2 regions of the Shewanella sp. GD04112 genome follow, and region 1 is predicted to be linked to the other one. Evidence: predicted binding sites of a transcription regulator. Region 1 holds the regulator's gene; the other holds the start of a gene.
The links. Region 1 encodes sigma-54, which starts transcription at its own class of promoters, with help from an activator protein. Its sites were predicted from a motif close to GTTGGCACGNNNNTNGNNT; they were not measured.
Positions count from the first base shown of each region.

Region 2: N7386_RS14910 (BON domain-containing protein) is a predicted target of sigma-54. The motif match lies at 8,382-8,400, and genes of this name have one in related genera.

Region 1 is NZ_JAOEAL010000001.1:782,501-793,054, forward strand. Features, by position in the region: gene mgtE (magnesium transporter) at 1-172, opposite strand, end outside; gene N7386_RS03435 (HPr family phosphocarrier protein) at 371-646, opposite strand; gene rapZ (RNase adapter RapZ) at 633-1,487, opposite strand; gene ptsN (PTS IIA-like nitrogen regulatory protein PtsN) at 1,484-1,927, opposite strand; gene hpf (ribosome hibernation promoting factor) at 1,930-2,217, opposite strand; gene N7386_RS03455 (RNA polymerase factor sigma-54) at 2,246-3,721, opposite strand; gene lptB (LPS export ABC transporter ATP-binding protein) at 3,827-4,558, opposite strand; gene lptA (lipopolysaccharide transport periplasmic protein LptA) at 4,555-5,106, opposite strand; gene lptC (LPS export ABC transporter periplasmic protein LptC) at 5,093-5,653, opposite strand; gene kdsC (3-deoxy-manno-octulosonate-8-phosphatase KdsC) at 5,650-6,201, opposite strand; gene N7386_RS03480 (KpsF/GutQ family sugar-phosphate isomerase) at 6,201-7,178, opposite strand; gene mlaF (phospholipid ABC transporter ATP-binding protein MlaF) at 7,742-8,560, shown strand; gene mlaE (lipid asymmetry maintenance ABC transporter permease subunit MlaE) at 8,557-9,342, shown strand; gene mlaD (outer membrane lipid asymmetry maintenance protein MlaD) at 9,397-9,870, shown strand; gene N7386_RS03500 (ABC transporter substrate-binding protein) at 9,882-10,535, shown strand; gene N7386_RS03505 (STAS domain-containing protein) at 10,541-10,554, shown strand, end outside.
Region 2 is NZ_JAOEAL010000001.1:3,357,277-3,367,830, forward strand. Features, by position in the region: gene N7386_RS14870 (beta-ketoacyl synthase N-terminal-like domain-containing protein) at 1-524, shown strand, start outside; gene pfaD (eicosapentaenoate synthase subunit PfaD) at 653-2,299, shown strand; gene N7386_RS14880 (DUF6572 domain-containing protein) at 2,975-3,289, shown strand; gene N7386_RS14885 (DUF1328 domain-containing protein) at 3,716-3,892, shown strand; gene N7386_RS14890 (hypothetical protein) at 3,915-4,109, shown strand; gene N7386_RS14895 (diacylglycerol kinase family protein) at 4,263-5,960, shown strand; gene N7386_RS14900 (sigma-54 dependent transcriptional regulator) at 6,035-7,444, opposite strand; gene N7386_RS14905 (hypothetical protein) at 7,699-8,163, shown strand; gene N7386_RS14910 (BON domain-containing protein) at 8,435-8,983, shown strand; gene N7386_RS14915 (DUF3224 domain-containing protein) at 9,117-9,533, opposite strand; gene N7386_RS14920 (hypothetical protein) at 9,658-10,467, opposite strand.

The DNA.
Region 1 (10,554 bases):
ACAACACTTGCCGCGCCTTAGGGGGCGAGGACTCTAAAATCAATGCGATATCCGACGCCGCCATGTTTTGCAGCATTTGCCTGACATGCACAAACATACCGCTATTGAGGGCATGGCTCAGTTGGTCGAGACGTTGTTCGACTTGTAAGCTGTCTGAGGCTTCTACAGGCATGTTTCCTCCAAGGTGGTGACGGTGGATGGGTGGCGTTTGGCTGTTGAGGACTAAGCCAAAGCGCAGCAGTATATTGTAATTGAGCGCACGGGAGGGCGTCGAGTCACAAATGTGTTTTACTGGTATAAGGTGCTGAAATCAAAACCAAACAGGGTACTGAATAACGGCAGGGAGCATCGAGGTGAGATGTCGGGGCTATTAGCAGGCTTCGTCGAACTTAGCGTCGATAAGCGCGCAAATGGCATTGAGCGCAGGCTCGGCATCTGGGCCTTCGGCAATCAGGGTAATGGTTTTACCCATGCCTGTTTCTAGCATAAGTAACCCTAAAACACTGGCGGCAGAGGCCTGTTTTTCACCTTGGATCAGAGTAATGCTGGCATCAAACTCAGACGCAAGCACCACGAGCTTAGTGGCGGCGCGGGCATGTAAACCAAGCTTATTGCAGATGGTGACTTGGCGCTCAAGCTTTGGCATGACTTAACTCTCGGTGTCGGGCATTCACTTTGTGTTTGCCGTTGCTAAAGCGTTTAGCCAGTTGTTCGGCCACGTAAACCGATCTGTGTTGACCACCAGTACAGCCGATGGCGATGGTCAGATAGCTGCGGTTATTACGCTCTAAGTGGGGTAACCAAGTCTCGAGTAAATTCTCGATTTGCCAGATGAACTTATTGACCAGTGGCTGGCGATTTAAAAACTCTGCCACAGGTTCATCTAAACCTGTGAGGGGGCGCAACTCGGGTTCCCAGTGGGGGTTGGGTAAAAAGCGCACATCAAACATAAAGTCGGCTTCGGTTGGCATACCATGCTTAAAACCGAAAGACTCGAAGTTGATCACCAGTTCCTTATCGACACTGCCAAGCAGGATTTGCCGTACTTGGTCGCTGAGTTCATAGATATTCAGATTCGAGGTATCTATGTAGTGATCCATCTGCTGTGACAGGGGCTCGAGCAACTTGCCTTCAAGCTTAATGGCTTCCTGCAGTGATACTCGGCTCTTAGATAAGGGATGTAAGCGCCGAGTCTCGCTGTAGCGCTTTAGCAGTACTTTATCGCTGGAGTTTAAGAAGAAGCTGGTAAGTTCAGTGCCCTCTGGCAGGCTAGCAAGCTGTTTGACGAGTACCTTGTCTTGCTCCGGCAGGTTACGCACGTCGACGCTGATGGCGACGAGATCGTTACTGCCCTTGAGCTGTTCGAGTAAGCTGCCAATCAGCGGCAAAGGAAGATTATCGACACAATAGTAGCCGAGATCTTCCAGCACTCTTAGTGCGACCGATTTGCCTGAGCCTGAGCGCCCTGACACTATGACCAGTTTCATCCAGTGATTACCTGATAGAGTTCCGTTTCATCATGCGTCTTGCGCAATTGCTTCAATATTTGCTTGTCGCTGAGCTTTTCAGCCATGCAGGACAAAGTGCTTAAGTGCTGTTGACATTGGTCAGCAGGCACTAGCAGCGCAAATAAAATGTCGACAGGTTGTTTATCGATAGCATCAAAGGCTATCGGCTCCTCACATTTCACCAATATGGCTATGGGTTGTGTTATATCGGTTAATCGACCATGTGGAATGGCGATGCCGTTACCTATACCTGTGCTCCCCATCTTTTCGCGCGCCACTAGGCTTTCGAAGATCTCTTGAGATGAGAGGGTGGGGTACTGGGCAGCGGCTAAGTCGCTGATAAGTTCCAGTACCTTTTTCTTACTGCCCGGAGTGGCGCAGGTCGTGCATTCCGGCCGCAGTATGGTACGAAGTTCCATTGCTAGTGTTTTGTTAACTTCTCTTTGTGTTTAATAACCTGACGATCAAGCTTGTCGATCAGGACGTCTATGGCAGCATACATATCTGCATGCTCTGAAGTCGCGAAGACTTCACCACCGGTGAGGTTTATTCTCGCTTCGGCAATTTGTTGCATTTTCTCAACATTGAGCACAACGTGCACATTATTGATCTGTTCGAAATGACGTTCAAGTTTTGAAAACTTTTCCTCAACATAAGCCCGTAACGATTCAGTAATCTCGATATGGTGTCCACTCAGGTTTATTTGCATATAAACGTCCTCCGATTTCCACTTTAGGCTATAAACTTTTACGCTGATTGGAAGGGGGAATAAGCATCGCCTCTCGGTACTTCGCAATGGTTCTGCGCGCAACGTTAATTCCCTGTTCTGCCAGAAGTTGTGCCATCTTGCTGTCGCTTAATGGTTTTTTCTGGTTTTCCGCTGCAACCAGTTTCTTAATGAAGGCTCTGATTGCCGTGGATGAGCACTCACCGCCATCATCAGTCCCGACGTGGCTTGAGAAGAAATATTTTAGTTCAAAAAGTCCCTTTGGGGTATGCATGTATTTTTGTGTGGTCACCCGTGAAATGGTGGACTCATGCATCTCTACCGCCTCGGCGATATCGTTTAGGACCATAGGTTTCATGGCTTCTTCACCGTATTCGAAGAAGCCCTGTTGATATTGCACTATGCAGTTTGCCACCTTGAGCAGTGTTTCGTTACGGCTTTCAAGGCTTTTGATAAACCACTTGGCTTCTTGCAGATGCCCGCGGATAAATTGGCTATCGGCTTGGCTTTTAGTGCTGCGTGCCATGGCTGCATATTGTTGATTAACATTGATTTTTGGCATGCAGTCCGGGTTTAACTCGACCACCCAGCGGCCATTTTTCTTCGATACCGACACATCGGGGATGACATATTCTTCATCAACAGGGGTGATGAGTAAGCCGGGGCGAGGGTTTAAGGTTTGGATGAGGGCAATGCTATCGCGCAGATCATCTTCCTTAAGCTTGGTCTTACGCATTAACAATCTAAAGTCGCGGGCGGCGATCAGATCTAAATGATCTTTGATCAACATGCGGGCGTTTTCGAGGTGTGGAGTATCCGGCGCAAAGTGGGAGAGTTGGATAAGCAGACATTCGCTTAAATCCCTTGCGGCGACACCAACGGGATCGAAGTGTTGAATGCGCTTGAGTACGGCTTCGACTTCATCCAGTTCTATCTCTGGATTGCCCATGGCCTCGAGGATATCTTCAGTACTTTGAGTGAGATAACCCTGATCGTCGATGGCATCAATAATCGCGGTGGCGATGGCTAAATCGGTTTCAGAGAAGGGCGTGAGGTTTTTCTGCCATTCTAAATGTTCGTACAGGCCTTCACTGGTTTCCCCTTGGAAGGGCATGTCATCTTCACGGCTGGCGCCAGCACCTGAGTTTGGTGATGCGGTAAAGACTTCATCCCAAGTGGTGTCCATGGGGAGTTCTTCGGGCAGGGATTCTTTGGTCAGCGACTCGGCAATGTCTACGGTGGAATTGTCTTGTTCCTGTGGCTGAGCTGTCGTTTCGCTAAAGTCGGTATCGGCGATATCTTGCTTACGTTCGGTAGGCGCGTCGAATTGCTCCTCTTCCAGCTCGAGAAGAGGATTAGAGTCTAAGGCTTGCTGGATCTCTTGCTGCAGTTCCAATGACGACAATTGCAACAGACGAATGGCCTGTTGAAGTTGTGGCGTCATGGTTAACTGTTGACCCAGTTTGAGCTGGAGTGACGCTTTCATGTTACCGCTGATCCCTACGTTATTATTTTGAATTTAGGCCGCTTGTTATCATATTGATGGTGCTGATAAGCCAAAATTCAAGGCTAATTGGCTCTGTTTAAGTAACTATAGCCTGAATTGTTCACCTAAGTACACAGCCCTAACTTGCTGATTGTCTAAGATCTCTGCGGGAGTTCCTTCGGCAATCAGGTTTCCGTGACTGACAATGTAAGCATGTTCACAGACGTCTAAGGTTTCGCGCACATTGTGGTCTGTGATCAGTACCCCAAGGCCTCGGCTCTTGAGTTGTTCGATGATTTTCTTGATATCGATAACCGAAATCGGGTCGACACCGGCGAAGGGTTCATCGAGCAGAATAAACTTAGGATTGGCCGCTAAGGCGCGGGCAATTTCGACGCGGCGACGTTCACCGCCCGATAACGACATGCCTTGGCTATCGCGAATATGGGTGATATGGAACTCTTCGAGCAGATGTTCCAGCTCTTCTTCGCGTTGATCGCGATTGAGCTCTTTACGGGTTTGCAGTACCGCCATGATATTGTCGTGCACGGTCAGCTTGCGAAAGATACTGGCTTCCTGTGGCAGGTAACCAATGCCTTTGCGGGCGCGCAGGTGCATAGGATCGGCAGTTAAATCATCATCGTCGATAAAGATATGGCCTTTATCACTTTTGACTAAGCCCACGACCATGTAAAAGGTGGTGGTTTTACCTGCGCCGTTTGGGCCGAGTAGGCCGACGACTTGACCCGTTTTGACCGTCAGACTGACATCTTTCACAACCTGACGACTCTTATAACTCTTAGCGAGATTCTGTGCTTTTAAGGTGATTTGGGTCATTTAGAATCCTGTTTTTTCACAGGTTTGTCCGCTGGCTGATTCTTGAGCTCTTCCTGATAGTTGTCAGGTTGAATAATGGTAATCACGCGATCATCGCCGCTACCCGTGCTCTCAGCGATTAGTTTCTGCTGAATAATATCGTAACGGATAAGGTTACCCGTCACTTGGCTACCCGCTTGGTCTAGGGTCGCTGAGCCTGTTAAGGTCAGGGTGCGGGTCGCCATTTCGTAGCGAATTTCTTTGGCGCTCGCCGAAGCTGGGCGTCCATCGTCGAGAATTTGGCTGTAAGTCGCAGGATTCCCCGTTGCCACTAAAATCTTGCTGTTTTCCCCTTCGGCAGAAAATGCACGTAGTTGATCCGCATGGATTTTAATCGAGCCTTGGGTGACTTCAACCGGACCGAAGAAAATGATCTGGTTGTTTTTAATGTCCGCAGTTTGGCTAACGGCTTTAATTTTCACTTCTTGCTGTAAGTCACCGACCTTGGCGAAGGCGCTCATGCTGGTGATTAGCATTAGGCCGGCAAGTAATATGTTATTTTGCTTCATAGGTTCCTACTACCTGACTGGTCAATTGCACTTCCTGCGCGTTAAGGTCGGCATAAAGGCCTTGCCCTTGAATATTAAAATCTTTCCCTGTGACGTAAATGATGCGGTCAGAGGTCATTATCATAGTGTTGAGATCGAGTTCTAAAAAACTGGTGGACAATGTCTGTATGGGTTCACCAGGGCTGATGGCATCGATAATAACATTATTTTCTAATACAACCTTGCCGGTATCTTTATTGAGTCGACCTTGGTCGGCTCGGATCTGCCATTTTGCTTTACCTTGGTCTGGATAGACAAGATAGACGGGCTCAGTAAAGTCGGTTTGGTTTTTCAGCTCATAGTGTTCCATGTGCTTTGCCGTGACGCGACTGTTAACTTGCCCTTGCTCATTAAACTCAATGCTGCGCAGATCTTCGATAATGTAATCGGGTCTGTCACTGACGTTCAAGCTGTCATCCGTATCGCCACCGCGTTTTTGCTGCACTTGCCAATATAGCACCAGCGCAGTACCAAAAAAGGCGATAATGGCGAGGGTCACACGACTCATATGCTCATCCCATGGGCGGAAGTGAACTTGTTTTGGCTCAATAAGAGCAGATCCGTGAGTTCCCTGAGTGCGCCATGTCCACCATTTAAGTGAGTCACAAAATGGGCGTGTTGGCGGACATAGGGATGCCCATCGGCAACACAGACGGCAAGGCCAACCACATTCATCACCGGCAGGTCGACAATATCATCACCGATATAGGCGACTTCTTCTGGGGTGACATTGTAGAGCGACAACAGCTCTTCATAGGGAACGAATTTATTATCTACGCCCTGATAAATATGGGTCACACCCAGCGCCGTCATGCGGTTTTCAACAATTTTAGACTGACGGCCAGTGATCACCGCCAGATTAAAACCACTGGTCAGTAATGAACGCACACCATAACCATCGCGGGTGTGGAAGGCTTTGAGCTCTTCCCCAGAGTTGCTCAAATAAATGCGGCCATCGGAAAACACTCCGTCCACATCGCAGATCAGCAGTTTAATTTTTTGCGCCCTTTGCCAAACATCGTCGCTGATGGGGCCGTAAAAACCTTGCTGTGGCATTAAATCACTCCCGCTTTAACCATATCGAGCATATTGAGGGCACCGACAGGATGATGTTCTTTATCTATCACTATCAGGCCGTTGATATTTTTGGAATCCATCACTTGCAGCGCCTGCGCCGCTAAAACGTTTTCAGTAATTGTGACACAGTTTCGCGTCATCACATCGGCGATAGGCGTGGTGCGTAGGTTGACTTGGGCATCGATAACCCGGCGAAGGTCGCCGTCGGTAAAGATACCCACGAGTTTGTTCTGTTCATCGATTACCGCCGTCATACCAAGGCCTTTCTTGGAGATCTCATACAGGGCATCGGTAATGCAGATATCGTGTTTAACCAAAGGTAAATCATCGCCGCTGTGCATCACGTTGCTGACTTTAAGCAGCAGCTTACGACCTAAGGCGCCGCCCGGATGGGACATGGCGAAATCTTCCCGGGTAAAGCCTTTAGCTTGCAGCAAAGCAATGGCGATGGCATCGCCCATGACTAAGGTTGCTGTGGTGCTTGAGGTTGGTGCCAGCCCAAGTGGGCAGGCTTCCTCTGGCACTTCAATACATAAATGAATTTTAGAGAGACGCGCCATGGTGGATTCTGGCTTGCCTGTCATGGCAATCACAGGGATGGCTTTACGTTGGATAACTGGCATCAGCGCGAGGATTTCGCTCGACTCGCCCGAGTTTGAAATCGCAAGAATCACATCATTGTCCGAGAGCACGCCTAGGTCACCATGGCTGGCTTCGCCGGGGTGGACAAAAAACGCTGGGGTGCCTGTGCTGGCGAGGGTGGCCGAGATTTTATTGCCAATGTGGCCAGATTTCCCCATCCCCATCACTATCACTTTGCCAGTGCAGTTGAGAATTAACTCGCAGGCTTGGGCAAATTCAACGGAATCGACATATTGATAAAGATTGTCGAGGGCCGATTTTTCAATATCGATGACTTTACAGCCCCACTGGCGCAATTGTGATTGGTCTACCATGTCTATCTCTCTTCTTGCATTGTCTTTGTCGCCCCGTTCTGGGATTGGAATAGCACAATTTGGTACGCGATAAAGATGATAAAATTAACGGCTTCTTACTCGGAGTAGCACTTTATTGTCCTGCCCTTGCCTATAGGGTTTAAGGCAATGGGGCAGGATAACCTGTTTAGCGATTGAATGCCTTGAGCAAAATCATCGTCTTGGTTGTTTTAGCGCTGCCACTTTTTATGGCTATGGCCGCCATGATAACCAGTTTGACATTCAATATGGCTTTTGAGTTAAGTTGTCTTGCCTAGTTCAGCGTGATTTCGCTTATCTTATTAGCCTTAACTAAACAATCCTGCTGATTAATCAACAAGGATGAAAACATTAAGTAACACTTTAGCTTCACAGAGCGAAAACTTAGGGCGCATTCTCGCTGGAAATGAGGCAAATTGAAAGTATCGCAGGACGATAGTGTCGATTCTGTTGTAGGTTAAAGCGCAATTACGTACAATTTGCGGCTCTTCGATTGGTCTGGGCAGGAAGCGTAGGCCACCTCTTTTCAAATATCGGAATCAAGCATGACTCAAGAACAAACGCCGTTGGTTGAGATCCGTCATTTGGGCTTCAGCCGTGGCCAGCGTGTCATATATGAAGATATTAGCCTGTCTATCCCTCGGGGCAAAGTCACCGCCATTATGGGCCCCAGTGGGATAGGTAAAACCACTTTGCTTAAGCTTATCGGTGGCCAATTAACGCCCGATAGCGGCCAAGTGTTGTTCGATGGTCAGGATGTGCATGCCGCGAGTCGTAGTCAATTATTCGAACTGCGTAAGCGCATGAGCATGTTGTTTCAAAGTGGTGCCTTATTCACCGATATCAATGTCTTCGATAACGTCGCCTTTGCGCTGCGTGAGCATTCGGGTTTACCCGAAGAGATTATTCGCTCAATCGTATTGATGAAGCTTGAAGCCGTTGGCCTGCGTGGCGCCGCGCAGATGATGCCAAGTGAGTTATCCGGTGGGATGCAGCGCCGTGCCGCTCTTGCTCGGGCGATCGCCCTTGAGCCTGAAATGGTGATGTACGATGAGCCTTTTGCCGGTCAAGACCCGATTTCCATGGGCGTGCTGGTGAAGCTTATCCGCGAACTCTCCGATGCGTTGAATCTGACCTCGATTGTGGTGTCCCACGATGTGGATGAAGTGCTCGGAATTGCAGATTATGTGTATGTGGTGGCCGATAAAAGAGTGATCGCCCATGGCACGCCTGAAGAGTTAAAGCATGCGGATAATCCGCAGCTCAAACAGTTTATTCAAGGCGCGCCCGACGGCCCTGTGCCTTTCCACTATCCGGCGAAGGATTATCAGCAAGAATTAATGGCTAAAGGAGCTGGCAAGTGAAGTTATTCGACAGTATTGCCGACCTCGGCCGCAGCGCTATCGATTTAGTGCTCGGTTTTGGCCGTGCGGGCCTGATGCTCTGGGGCGCGATTTTTCGCTGGCCTCGGGTGCGTAAAGGTTTTCCATTATTAGTGCGCCAAATCTATGTGGTCGGCGTACAATCTATGGTCATTATTGTGGTCTCGGGCCTGTTTATCGGCATGGTGTTGGCGCTGCAGGGCTACAACATCTTAGTCGGTTTCGGTACTGAGGAGAGCTTAGGCCCCATGGTGGCCTTAAGCTTACTGCGTGAACTCGGTCCTGTGGTCACAGCGCTATTATTTGCGGGCCGCGCTGGTTCGGCGCTGACCGCCGAAATCGGTCTGATGAAGAGTACTGAGCAGTTATCCAGCTTAGAGATGATGGCTATTGACCCGCTCAGGCAAATCATTGCGCCACGTTTTTGGGCGGGGGTGATCAGCATGCCGCTGTTGGCGCTGATGTTTACTGCGGTAGGCATTTATGGCGGCCATTTAGTGGGTGTGGAATGGAAAGGTATCGATGGCGGGGCTTTCTGGTCGATTCTGCAAGCCTCGGTCGAATGGCGACAAGATATAGTGAACTGCCTGATTAAGAGCGGCGTGTTTGCCGTGGTGGTGACTTGGATAGCCTTATATCGCGGCTATCAAGTGGTGCCGAATCCGGAAGGGATCAGCCGTGCAACCACCTCAACCGTGGTGCAATCGAGCCTCGCCGTACTGGCATTGGACTTTTTACTAACAGCCCTGATGTTTGGCCGCTAACGGATTGCAGCGCCAAGGATACAGATAGACGGATTAACAGAGTGGTAACTGAGCATGTTGACACGAAAAATTGAATTATTAGTGGGTATGTTTCTCTTAACGGGCTTAGCGGCTTTTTTGGTGTTGGTGTTTAAAGTCGCCAATATCGAAGTGCAGACCAGCGACAGCAGCTATACCCTCACCGCCAATTTCACCAATATCGGTGGCTTAAAGGTACGCTCTCCGGTCAAGGTCGGCGGCGTAGTGGTTGGCCGTGTGAGTAAGATAGATTTAGACCCTGTCAAACTGGTGGCTGTGGTGACGATTGTGATGGACAAGCGTTTCGATAAATTCCCTGAAACCAGTAGCTTAGCTATTTTAACTTCAGGTTTACTCGGTGAGCAGTTCCTCGGATTAACACCGGGCTTTGTCGATGATGATGTGAGTATGCTTAAGGATGGCGACAAGATTGACGATACTCGCTCCGCATTAGTGTTAGAAGATCTGATTGGTCAGTTCTTATATAGTATGGGTTCAAAGGATAAATAGGGGTTACCGCTATGTTTAAACGCTTATCGCGCTTTTTACTGCCGTTAGTATGGATATTTACCGCAACGACCGCACTGGCGGATGATGCACCGATTAACACTATGGATCCGTTCGCCATGGTGAAATCCGTTGCCAACAAAACCTTCGACCGCTTTCATCAAGATAAAGCCTTGATCGACGCCGATGCGGATCATTTAAAAGTGATCGTGCGCGAAGAGTTGATGCCTTATATCGACTATAAATACGCCTCTTACAAAGTGTTAGGCCAGTATTTAAAAGAGTCGACCGAAGATCAGCGCAATCGCTTCGTCGATGCCTTCGAAGGCTACCTAGTCTCAACCTATGCCCAAGCGTTTACCGAATACACTAACCAAAAAGTGGAGTTTTCTCCCGGTAGTGATTTCAGTAATGAGAAGATTGTCGATGTCAACGTGCAGATTATCGAAGCGGGTCGTCCGCCGATTAAGCTGTTGTTTAAAGTGCGTCGCCTTAAGGATGACTCTTGGAAGGCGTTTGACTTAGTTGCCGAAGGCGTGAGTTTGCTGTCCTCTAAGCAATCTGAAATCTCGAATCTTATCCGCCAACAGGGAATTGATGCCGTGATCAAGATGCTGGAAGAGCGCACCAAAGACAAAGTGACTAAACAGTCTAAAGCAGGGAAGTAAGCGCCGTGGTTGAATTTGT
Region 2 (10,554 bases), 2.6 Mb from region 1:
ATATCAAAGCCGACAGCCAAATCAATCTGTTAGATAAAAACGGCCGCAGTTTTGTGGCGCCGCAGGGCAAGCCACACTACCGCCTAGCAGGTGGGCAGCTGAACTTTATCGACAAGGCCGAAATTGTAAAAACTGGCGGTAAGAAGGGAATGGGATACTTGTACGCCGAGCGCACTATTGACCCGAGCGATTGGTTCTTCCAGTTCCATTTCCATCAAGATCCAGTGATGCCAGGCTCACTCGGCGTCGAGGCGATTATCGAATTACTGCAAACCTATGCCATAGACCAAGACCTAGGCGCAGGCTTCAATAATCCGAAATTTGGCCAAATTCTGTCAGAAATTAAATGGAAGTATCGCGGTCAAATTAATCCATTAAACAAACAGATGTCGCTGGATGTGCATATCACCAGCATTGAAGATAAAAACGGAAAACGCATCATCAAAGGCGATGCCAACCTGAGTAAGGATGGCCTGCGCATTTATGAGGTAACCGATATCGCAATCTGTATCGAAGAGGCATAGCGCTAGCGCCTAACTTGCGGCATTAGCCAAAGTTAGCTTAAACAGTACACAACAGCCGCAGTGCAAGGGAATAACCCCACTGCGGCAAACAAATTCAGGCCCCAAACACCTAAAAGTGAATAGCCCAAATGACGAATACCACACTCGATAATAATAAGCTCAGTCCTTGGCCATGGCAGGTTGATGAAGCCGCCATCAGTTTCGATATCGATTCCCTTGGCAAAAAACTTAAAGATCTCAATCAAGCCTGTTACTTAGTCAATCATGCCGAAAAAGGCCTAGGCATAGCCCAAAGCGCCGAGGTGGTGGGTCTTGTAGAACCCAGCAATAGCTTACACAAAAGCAATGGTTTGCATCCTGTGAGTGCCTTCGCCCCCGCCCTTGGCACCCAAAGCTTGGGCGACAGTAATTTTCGCCGTGTGCATGGGGTGAAATACGCCTACTACGCGGGCGCCATGGCCAACGGCATCGCCTCGGAAGAGTTAGTTATCGCCTTAGGTCAGGCGGGCATTCTGTGCTCCTTTGGCGCGGCAGGGTTAATTCCATCGCGCGTTGAAGCCGCGATTAAACGCATTCAAGCGGCATTGCCCAATGGCCCCTACGCCTTTAACTTGATCCACAGCCCGAGCGAGCCAGCGCTTGAGCGTGGCAGTGTCGAACTTTTCCTTAAGCATCAAGTGCGTACGGTTGAGGCCTCGGCCTTCTTGGGCTTAACACCGCAAATCGTCTATTACCGAGCCGCAGGCCTTAGCCGCGATGCCAACGGCGAGATTGTGATTGGCAACAAAGTGATTGCTAAAATCAGCCGTACCGAGGTGGCGACCAAGTTTATGGAGCCAGCCCCGGTTAAGATGCTGCAACAATTAGTGAACGAAGGGCTTATCAGCGAAGATCAAATGTTGATGGCACAATCTGTGCCCATGGCCGATGACATTACCGCCGAAGCCGACTCAGGCGGCCACACCGACAATCGCCCTCTGGTCACGCTATTGCCGACCATTTTGGCGCTAAAAGATACCATTCAAGCCAAGTACCAGTACAAAACGCCGATCCGTGTGGGCGCAGGTGGTGGTATCGGCACGCCCGATGCGGCGCTGGCGACCTTTAATATGGGCGCAGCCTTCATTGTCACTGGCTCAATCAATCAAGCCTGTGTTGAGGCAGGAGCCAGCGAACATACCCGCAAATTGCTCGCCACCACTGAAATGGCCGATGTGACTATGGCGCCCGCCGCCGATATGTTCGAAATGGGCGTTAAGTTACAAGTGGTTAAGCGCGGCACCCTATTCCCGATGCGCGCCAATAAACTCTACGAAATTTACACCCGCTACGATTCGATTGAGGCGATTCCAGCAGAGGAAAGACAAAAGCTGGAAGAGCAAGTGTTTCGCGCCTCATTAGATGAGATTTGGGCAGGCACTGTGGCGCACTTTAATGAGCGCGATCCTAAGCAAATTGAACGCGCGCTGGATAATCCAAAACGTAAAATGGCACTGATTTTCCGCTGGTATTTGGGTCTTTCGAGCCGCTGGTCAAACACAGGTGAAGTTGGCCGCGAAATGGATTACCAGATTTGGGCAGGCCCCGCCCTCGGCGCCTTTAATGCCTGGGCAAAAGGTAGTTATTTAGATGATTATCGCGAGCGCAATGCTGTGGATTTGGCTAAACATTTGATGCAAGGCGCGGCCTACCAAGCACGGATTAACCTGTTGTTATCCCAAGGGGTAAGTATTCCAGTCAGCCTGCAACGCTGGAAACCACTGCAACGCTGCTAATTCGCTTTGCTAAACCTTATTAAGCGGGTTAAGTGAAAACTTAACCCGCTTTTTTGACTTCGTTTTAGTACAAAGGATATTTAGTATTTACTTGTCGCTTGCAACTTATTAAATAATCTCGAATATTGTTTGAAGTTCAGTATCCGCTCGGCATGGTTGATTTCTATCAAATCAATCTAAAAAACCATCTGAGTTCCGTTTCCGCTCTGCATTGTCACTTCAGTGGCACGCCGTAAACCCATCCTTGGGGGCTCAACGGAAAAATCCCTTTTTCCGATGGTCACTCTTGTCACAGAACGTAGCGCGACAATGCTCGCCTGCAACACTTATCTGCAATCAATCCAATACATGAGGCAAGATTTAAAATTGGGTGGGAGACGTTGATAAATGCAATCGTCCCAAAACTTTATATAAATCATGGTTTGTTAATAAGGATTTTTATCATTCAAAAGTATCGTTTTGCACATTATTTCAAATAATCCTTATTATCGAGCCTTAATATTCAATACATTACAAACAATTCGTTATACAAAACCCAAAAGAACTGTACTGATGCACTGGCTCTGATAGAAATGAATCACAACCAAAAATAAACAATAAAATTAAAGACTTAAGTTTTGCCACTTCAAGTTATTGAAGGTGAGATTTGCCGCAATCCATTAGAGTTGAATATCTATGAGCATAGAAGATCAAGATTCAATTGACGCCATTGGAATAGATAATGAAGGTGTCGTCGTGCTAACCATCTCAGATCATTTGGAATGGGATGATAAGCATCTCTTGCTCCTTCAGGAAAAGATTAATATCTACTTGGCTTTTCTCGAGTCTGGCGAGGTATTTGAAAGCTATCCAGATTCACGTGGGAGAGAGTTTAAAATTAATATTATGTGCAAATATGAGCCAACAGCATTAGCAACGCGGTTCCTATCACAATGCACAGACATCATTAATCAAGTAGGTATTCAGTTTGGTTATCAGGTTTTCACTTAGCCAAATAGTATCACTTAACTGTAGTCGTATTCTCAATTTTGCAATCGATACCTTAATCTAAGCCGATACTCAAAAGCTATCGGCTTTTTTATGCTGCTTCCCTCTATTTCCTCACTGCAACTCTTACCGAATCACAGGTAAAAATTGCCTATTACGCTTATATCAACCAATACTCCCGTCAGTACAGCATTTAAAAATAATCTTAATATTCAATAAATTAAATTAAAACCTCAAAATTGGCATTAAGCTCGCAATATCCCCATTGTGAGTTTATTGCGGGATTGAGTGATAACGGGATGTAAGACGCAACTTGGCACATTCAACTTACTCAACTAGCTCTCAACAACGAACTCCACTAGCTCGCTCGATGTAAACATGCAGAGTGAAAGAAGACAGAAAAACCGAAATAAGACAAAGGAGGTGGCTATGTTAGGTTGGACCTTAATGTTTCTGGTTGTGGCCATTATCGCCGGACTGTTTGGATTTACGGGGATCGCTGGCGCCGCAGCGGGGATCGCAAAGATTATTTTCTTCTTATTTATTGTATTACTTGTGATTTCCCTGCTGGTCAATGCCCTTAAGGGCAAGGTACCACGCGCTTAAATTGGATAAAAGGAGAATCGATATGAAACCTATGACCATGATTACCACTGCATTTTTAGCCTTATTATTAACCTTTGGACTGTCAGCCTGTAGCGACAATCACGCCGAGGACGCAGGCGAAAAAATCGATGAAGCCATCACAGATACCGGCAATGCGATTGAAGATGCCTGTGAAGAACTGAAAGAAGGCGTTAAAGCGAAAGATACCCGCTGCTAGGACGGATGACGGAGAGTAGTGAGCCCCGCAAACGAGCCTATCAGGGAACCACAGTTCAATTGAGTACCACCGAGCCACTTTATCGCGACAGCTATTGGTCACGATAAAGTGGGTTTCCCTGAGGCTCGCCGCTTATCAATGGAGGAGATGCCAATGCTGAGTAGGATCCACATTAAGTATTTCTACCTGTTCGGAGCACTGTTATTTGGCTATTTTGCCGTAACGGGCCACTCCCCTATCCTCACCTTTATTTGGGCATGGAGCAGCCTATCCCTCGCCCTTGTCGGCTCGGCCTATTGGTTTAATCTCGCCAGTATTTTTAGAAAACGTCAGGATGGATCCATCCCTTGGTATATCCGTTGGGGCTTTATTCCATTTTTATTAGGATGCCGACTCTATAATCTCTGGGCTCGGCGCCGCGATAGCGTGCCTTCAATGCAAGCCATTGATAAATATCTATACTTGGGTAGCCGCTTAAGCGCTGCCGATTTACCTAAACTGAATCGTTATGGCATTACCGCTATTTTAGATGTCACCGCCGAATTCGACGGCCTCGATGTGTCCCTGTATGAGGATCATATCGACTATCTGAATATCCCTATTCTTGACCACAGCGTGCCAACTAGCGCCCAATTAAATCAGGCGATTAACTGGTTACACCGTCAAGTACGCGCCCAAAAGCGGGTATTAATCCACTGTGCGCTCGGCCGCGGGCGCTCCGTAATGGTGCTGGCCGCTTATCTTATGTGCCGCCGCCCCGAGCTCAGCTTCGCCGAGGTGCTGCAACAGATTAAAAGCATTCGTAAAACCGCAGGGTTAAATCGCTGGCAACTCAAAGCGCTGGAGCAGATGTACACTCAAGGGGAAATCAAACTGCATAAGCGAGCCTGGATTATCGCCAATCCCGTCTCTGGCGCGGGTAAATGGCAGAGCCATGGCGAACAAATTTGCACTGAGCTGAAACGCTATTTTGAGGTGCAGTTAGCGCTCACCACGCCAGAGATTAGCGCCCAAACCCAAGCGAAAAAAGCCCGGCTTCAGGGCGCCGATATCATCATCGCTTGCGGGGGCGATGGCACAGTCACAGAGGTCGCGGCGGAGATTATCGACACCGATATCACCTTAGGCATTATCCCGCTAGGCACCACTAATGCCCTGTCACACGCCCTCTTTGGTTTAAGCAGTAAGCTCAATGCCGTCTCCCAAGCCCTTGATAATATTATCCAAGGCCAGACACAGACCATAGACACAGCGCGTTGCAATGCGCGACTGGTGTTACTGCTGGTCGGCATTGGGTTTGAGCAGCAAATGATTGAGTCGGCGAGCCGCGAGCGTAAAAATGCCCTCGGCCAACTCGCCTACCTCGATGGTTTGTGGCGCGCGGTGAACACCGACACCAACCTCGAGTTGCAGCTGACTTTAGATGACCAAACCCCAATGACAGTGCAAACCCACAGCCTAGTGGTTGCCAATGCCGCACCTTTTACCAGCTTACTCGCCCAAGGTAAGGGCGAACCCAATATGACCGACGGCTTGTTGGATATCACTTGGTTAGATTCAAATAATGAGCCGAATGAACAGCTTATCAGTCTGGCTGAACTGGCTTTTACCGGCTGGATTAAAGAGGCCGCCAATAGCGACTCTGCGCCCTCGGCCAACACGGGTAAAGTGAAACATGCCCACGCGAAAAAGGTGAAGATCAGCAGTCAGCCCCCATGCAAGTATGTGATTGATGGCGAGATTTGTGAGCCGGAGCAACTCAATATCGATATCCTGCCCGCCTCTTTGAAGGTGTTTGTGCCCTATCAAGCGCAAAATGCTGAACCGCAGTTAGAGCCCCAAATAAGCTAACACATTCAGAATCAACTCTGAATCAAAAGCTGAATCAATGCATTAGCTTATTTTCAGGCATTTTATGTAGGTCACTACTTGGCGACGCTATTGCTAACGGAATCTTCGCTAACGGCATCAACAACAGTTTGAGCATCTGACTCCTGCTCATATTTACTGAGCTTGTTATAGAGGGTTTTAACGCTGATCCCAAGCTGCTCGGCGGTGTCGGTCTTATTGCCCAGACTCGTTTCAAGCGCTTGGTAAATGGCGATTTTTTCCAGCTCCTCAAGGCGCATACCTTGGGGGATCACGACATTTTCCTCTGCAGTCGCCTCTTTATCCAAACTGGGCGTAAGCTGTAAATGCTCAGGGGTAATCTCATGGTCCGCCAGAATATAAGCGCGCTCGATAGCATGCTTTAACTCGCGCACATTCCCCGGCCAAGCGTGGGCCGCAATCGCCTCTAAACTTGAGGGCGAGAACACTTTACTCTGTTTTTCTGCCGCATTGCGATAGGCCAGAAAATGCTTCGCAAGTCCGACAATATCTTCCCCACGCTCCCGCAATGGCGGCACTTGAATGGGGAAATGCGCTAAGCGAAAGTACAAATCTTCCCGCAGTTGTCCTTGCTCAATCGCCACTAAAGGATCGCGGTTTGTCGCCGCCACAATACGCACATTTGCCTTGAGCACCTTAGGGCTGCCGACGGGACGATATTCATTATTTTCGAGCACTCTTAACAGCTTAACTTGATGCTCTAGGGGCATTTCGGTGACTTCATCGAGAAATAAGGTGCCGCCTTCGGCCTGCTCAAATACCCCTTGATGATCGCGATTCGCGCCAGTGAAAGAGCCTTTTACATGGCCGAAGAGTTCACTATCGACCAATTCTGGGCTCAAGGCGCCGCAGTTAATCGCAATATAGGGCTTATTCACCCGCGGACTGGCTAAGTGAATGGTATTAGCGACCAGTTCTTTACCCGCGCCACTCTCACCGATAATCAACACATTACTCTCGGCGGCCGACACGCGGCGGATAGTGCGATACAAGCGGTGCATAGGTAATGAGGAGCCCACCAGCAGACCATATTGGTCCAATTCGCTGGCAAACGGACGAATGCGTGTCGAGGTATTGGCAACCAGATGCAGGGCAAAATCCGCTAAGGTTTCGCACAGCAACGACATATCGATGGGCTTACGGAAATGGTAGCCTGCGTATTTGGACAAGAGTTTATCGAGGTGAGGATTCGGCAGGCCGTCGGAGAGGAAAATAAACTCCACATCCGCAATGGCGCTCGACTCGAGTAAGGCTAAGTAATCTTCACGGCTTAGACGGGGCAGCTCAATGATCGCCACATCGATACGATTGGCCTCCAGCTGACTAATCCAAGATAAATCATCGGTACTGCGTAGCTTGTTGTAGGTCTGCGCGCCCTCGAGCTGCACTAATGCCTGCTCGGTCTCGAAGTCCTGTAGATGATAGAAAAGCGTTGGTCGGATCATCTTGTGCCACTCCCTGTGAATGAAGCACCACTGTATGCCAGCCGTGAAATTTTAACAATCTCAACGGTAAGAGTTGCCGATAATAAGCAGCCCACTAGCGACAATGGATAAATATGATCAGTTAAATCAAGTCATTAACTTATCATTAAAAAGTGAACGAAATATGCATAGCAGCTGAATGAAGCTGATATTTCCATAAAAAACTTGGGCAATCCGTGTCGGCGGAGCTGCCCAAACTACCACAGGAGGTCGTTATGACGTCTAATGTTGCGCAACATCAGACCGAGCTGAGCGCCGATATTAAGCTGGTTAATGAGTTAATCGAGCTAACGCAAACCGGCGTGGATTTTTATACTCGGGCCAATACCACTGTCGATGACTACAGCCTAAAACGCATTTTTATCGCCCAAATCAAGACGTATCAAGGGATGCTGGCGCGATTTAAGCAATTGCTCGCCCAATCATTACAACAAATGAGCCCGAACTCGGTGCCGCCGTCGCAGACTCGGCCCTATGCCGATGTCGATGCTTTACTTATCAAACAACAACTTGCCGATGCCCTCGTCGTGCTCTGTGAGCTTGAGCGTCAGCGCCTTAACCATCTCAAACAGTTAATTAAAAAGGCCAACCACCCGAGGTTAATCAGCCAATTGGCCGAAGATATTGCCTGGCTACAAATCCATTTGGATACCTTACACCTGCGTAGCCAAGCCCTGTAAGGCAGCCATGCCAGCCAATAACGCGGCCAACTGAGCCGCGTTTTTGTTGCCTGCGATCTATTTGAGCTTAACGCCTATCCCACTTAAGCCCAATCGCTGAATCACCCTCGGTAATATTTACATTTTGTCGGTAAAAAGCGCCGATTTGGCGATTAAGCCAAACACCTAAAATAAGTGCAAACAACACTTAACCCATTTAAAATCAGTAAGATAAAAATATTGGCACGATTCACGCTTTAGTTCCTTCGAGATAACAACGGAGGATATCATTATGAAAAACACGACAACTTTAGCTTTAACCACCTTACTTGTCGGTTCTATCAGTTTAAATGTGGCCGCCGCACAGGATTGGAAAGACGATGCCAAAGATGCTTGGATCGATGGCAAGGCCGAAACGACTTTGTTGCTCAATACTAACCTCAACTCCTTTGACATTATGACCGACGTGAAAAACGGCCATGTCACCTTAACCGGTCAAGTGGAGAGCAGTGTCGATAAGGCGCTCGCCGCTGAGCTCATCAAAAGCTTAGATGGGGTAAAAGGGGTCGATAACAAATTAACCGTGATGAATGAAGACGAAGGCACCAGTGAGGTGGTGAAGACCCTAACCGACTCTAAGGTTGCAACAGTCGTGAAAACCCGTCTGTTGTTCTCGACCGACGTATCGGGCACCCAAATTAATGTCGACGTTGCCGATGGCGTAGTGACCTTGCAGGGTGAAGTGGCTAGCGATGCAGAGCGTCAATTAGCCCTGACCATTGCCAAAAATACCGATGATGTGAAAAAGGTCGTCGATAAAATCAAAGTCAAAACCTCATAATGGTCCTGACATGCAGCCCTTGCTAATTCAGCGCTTGCCAATTCAACGCTTGATATTAGTCACTCGGGCAAAAACCACAAAACCAGCTTCGGCTGGTTTTGTTTTATCGGCGCGATGTCATGTTAATCATGCCTTAGGCTTCGGCTTCCTGTTCGATGCAGAAGCTAAACTCATAAAAATGTTGTCCATTTTCGATGCTTATCGCCATAGTGCCATATAGCCCCACGAGCTCACCCGCGCCTGAATGGGGGACAACCTCAAGGTGTAATCGGTTTTGACCATCGGTCATAATGCCAAAATGTTGCAGCACAAAACTGCCCTGTCTGCCGCACAGTTTTCCCACGACTTGCTCAATCGCCACGTAACCCGCAGAGCCTTTTACCGCTGTCATAGCACTGAGCATTTCGCCTTGGCTGCGAGCTTCTAGCTCACCATAAAAGGTTTTATCTAAGGTCATTCTGCCCAAGTTCACGCCGCCCACACCTGTGGCATAGGCATTCTCGGGATTGAGCTTAACATCAAATTTGCCCGTGACTTTGGTCATTTCCATGACACGCTCCTTGTTTTAATTTTATGTTTTATGCCAAAACCTTAGCTTTCCCAGCCGCTAAGTGAAATAAATACCTCAGCCGTAGCTGAGGTAAAATTAACTTAGCATAAGCCCAGATATAAACCTAATTCAGTGCTTTGATTTCCGACTCACTCACACCGACTTCAAGGGTTTTAGCCACATTCGGCTCCTCTGCCATAGGTTGACCAGCCGCCCTATCGCGATAGGTGATAGCAACTTTAAATGGGGCTTCAAAGGGATACACGGGTTCAATACTATCGACTTCGATGCGATCGCCAATAAACACACTACCTAAGTGCTGTAATCGATTTTGGCCATAATCTAAGCTGAATAAACCGAGGTACACAAATACCCCCGAACCTTGATTTTTGACAATAAAAGGCGCCACAAAGGGCATGGTTTGCTGCTTAGGATCATCCTGCAATGGCACATCGCTTTGGGTATCGGGTTCTAATGCTGGATCAAAATTAAGCGGTGTGATCCGCATATAATCTAGCAATACCCTGCCCTTTTCATCACCTTGTTGATAATCCCCCAGCGCAAATTCCGTTTGCTTGATTTTAATAAAGTGCGTCAACACCACGGGCAGTTGGCTATCGGGCAGCTTAACTTCAAAGGGATTGGCCGTATTTAAGCTAAAGAGTTTCAGCATCACCTCGGAGGCGTTCGCCACCGGTTTGACCTCACTTGGCACCACTGATTCGATGGCATCTTCATTGGAAGATAATGCCGTCTCTTTGGCTTTTGCCTTAGCATCGGCCTGCGCCATGGCCTCATCGTATTGCAGCACTTGGCCATCTTCCATGACCATGTAGATATCATCATTGGTCATATCAAAACGATAAATGCCCGCGGCAAGAATACTGAGCACAAGGACAGTCGCCGCTATCGTTAATTTAACAAACATACTCATTTTTTCCCCCAATATCCTAGTCGCGGCATGTTTCACTCTTATGATAAAAACCGCCTTGCTGATAGCATCAAAAAATTGCTCTTCCTA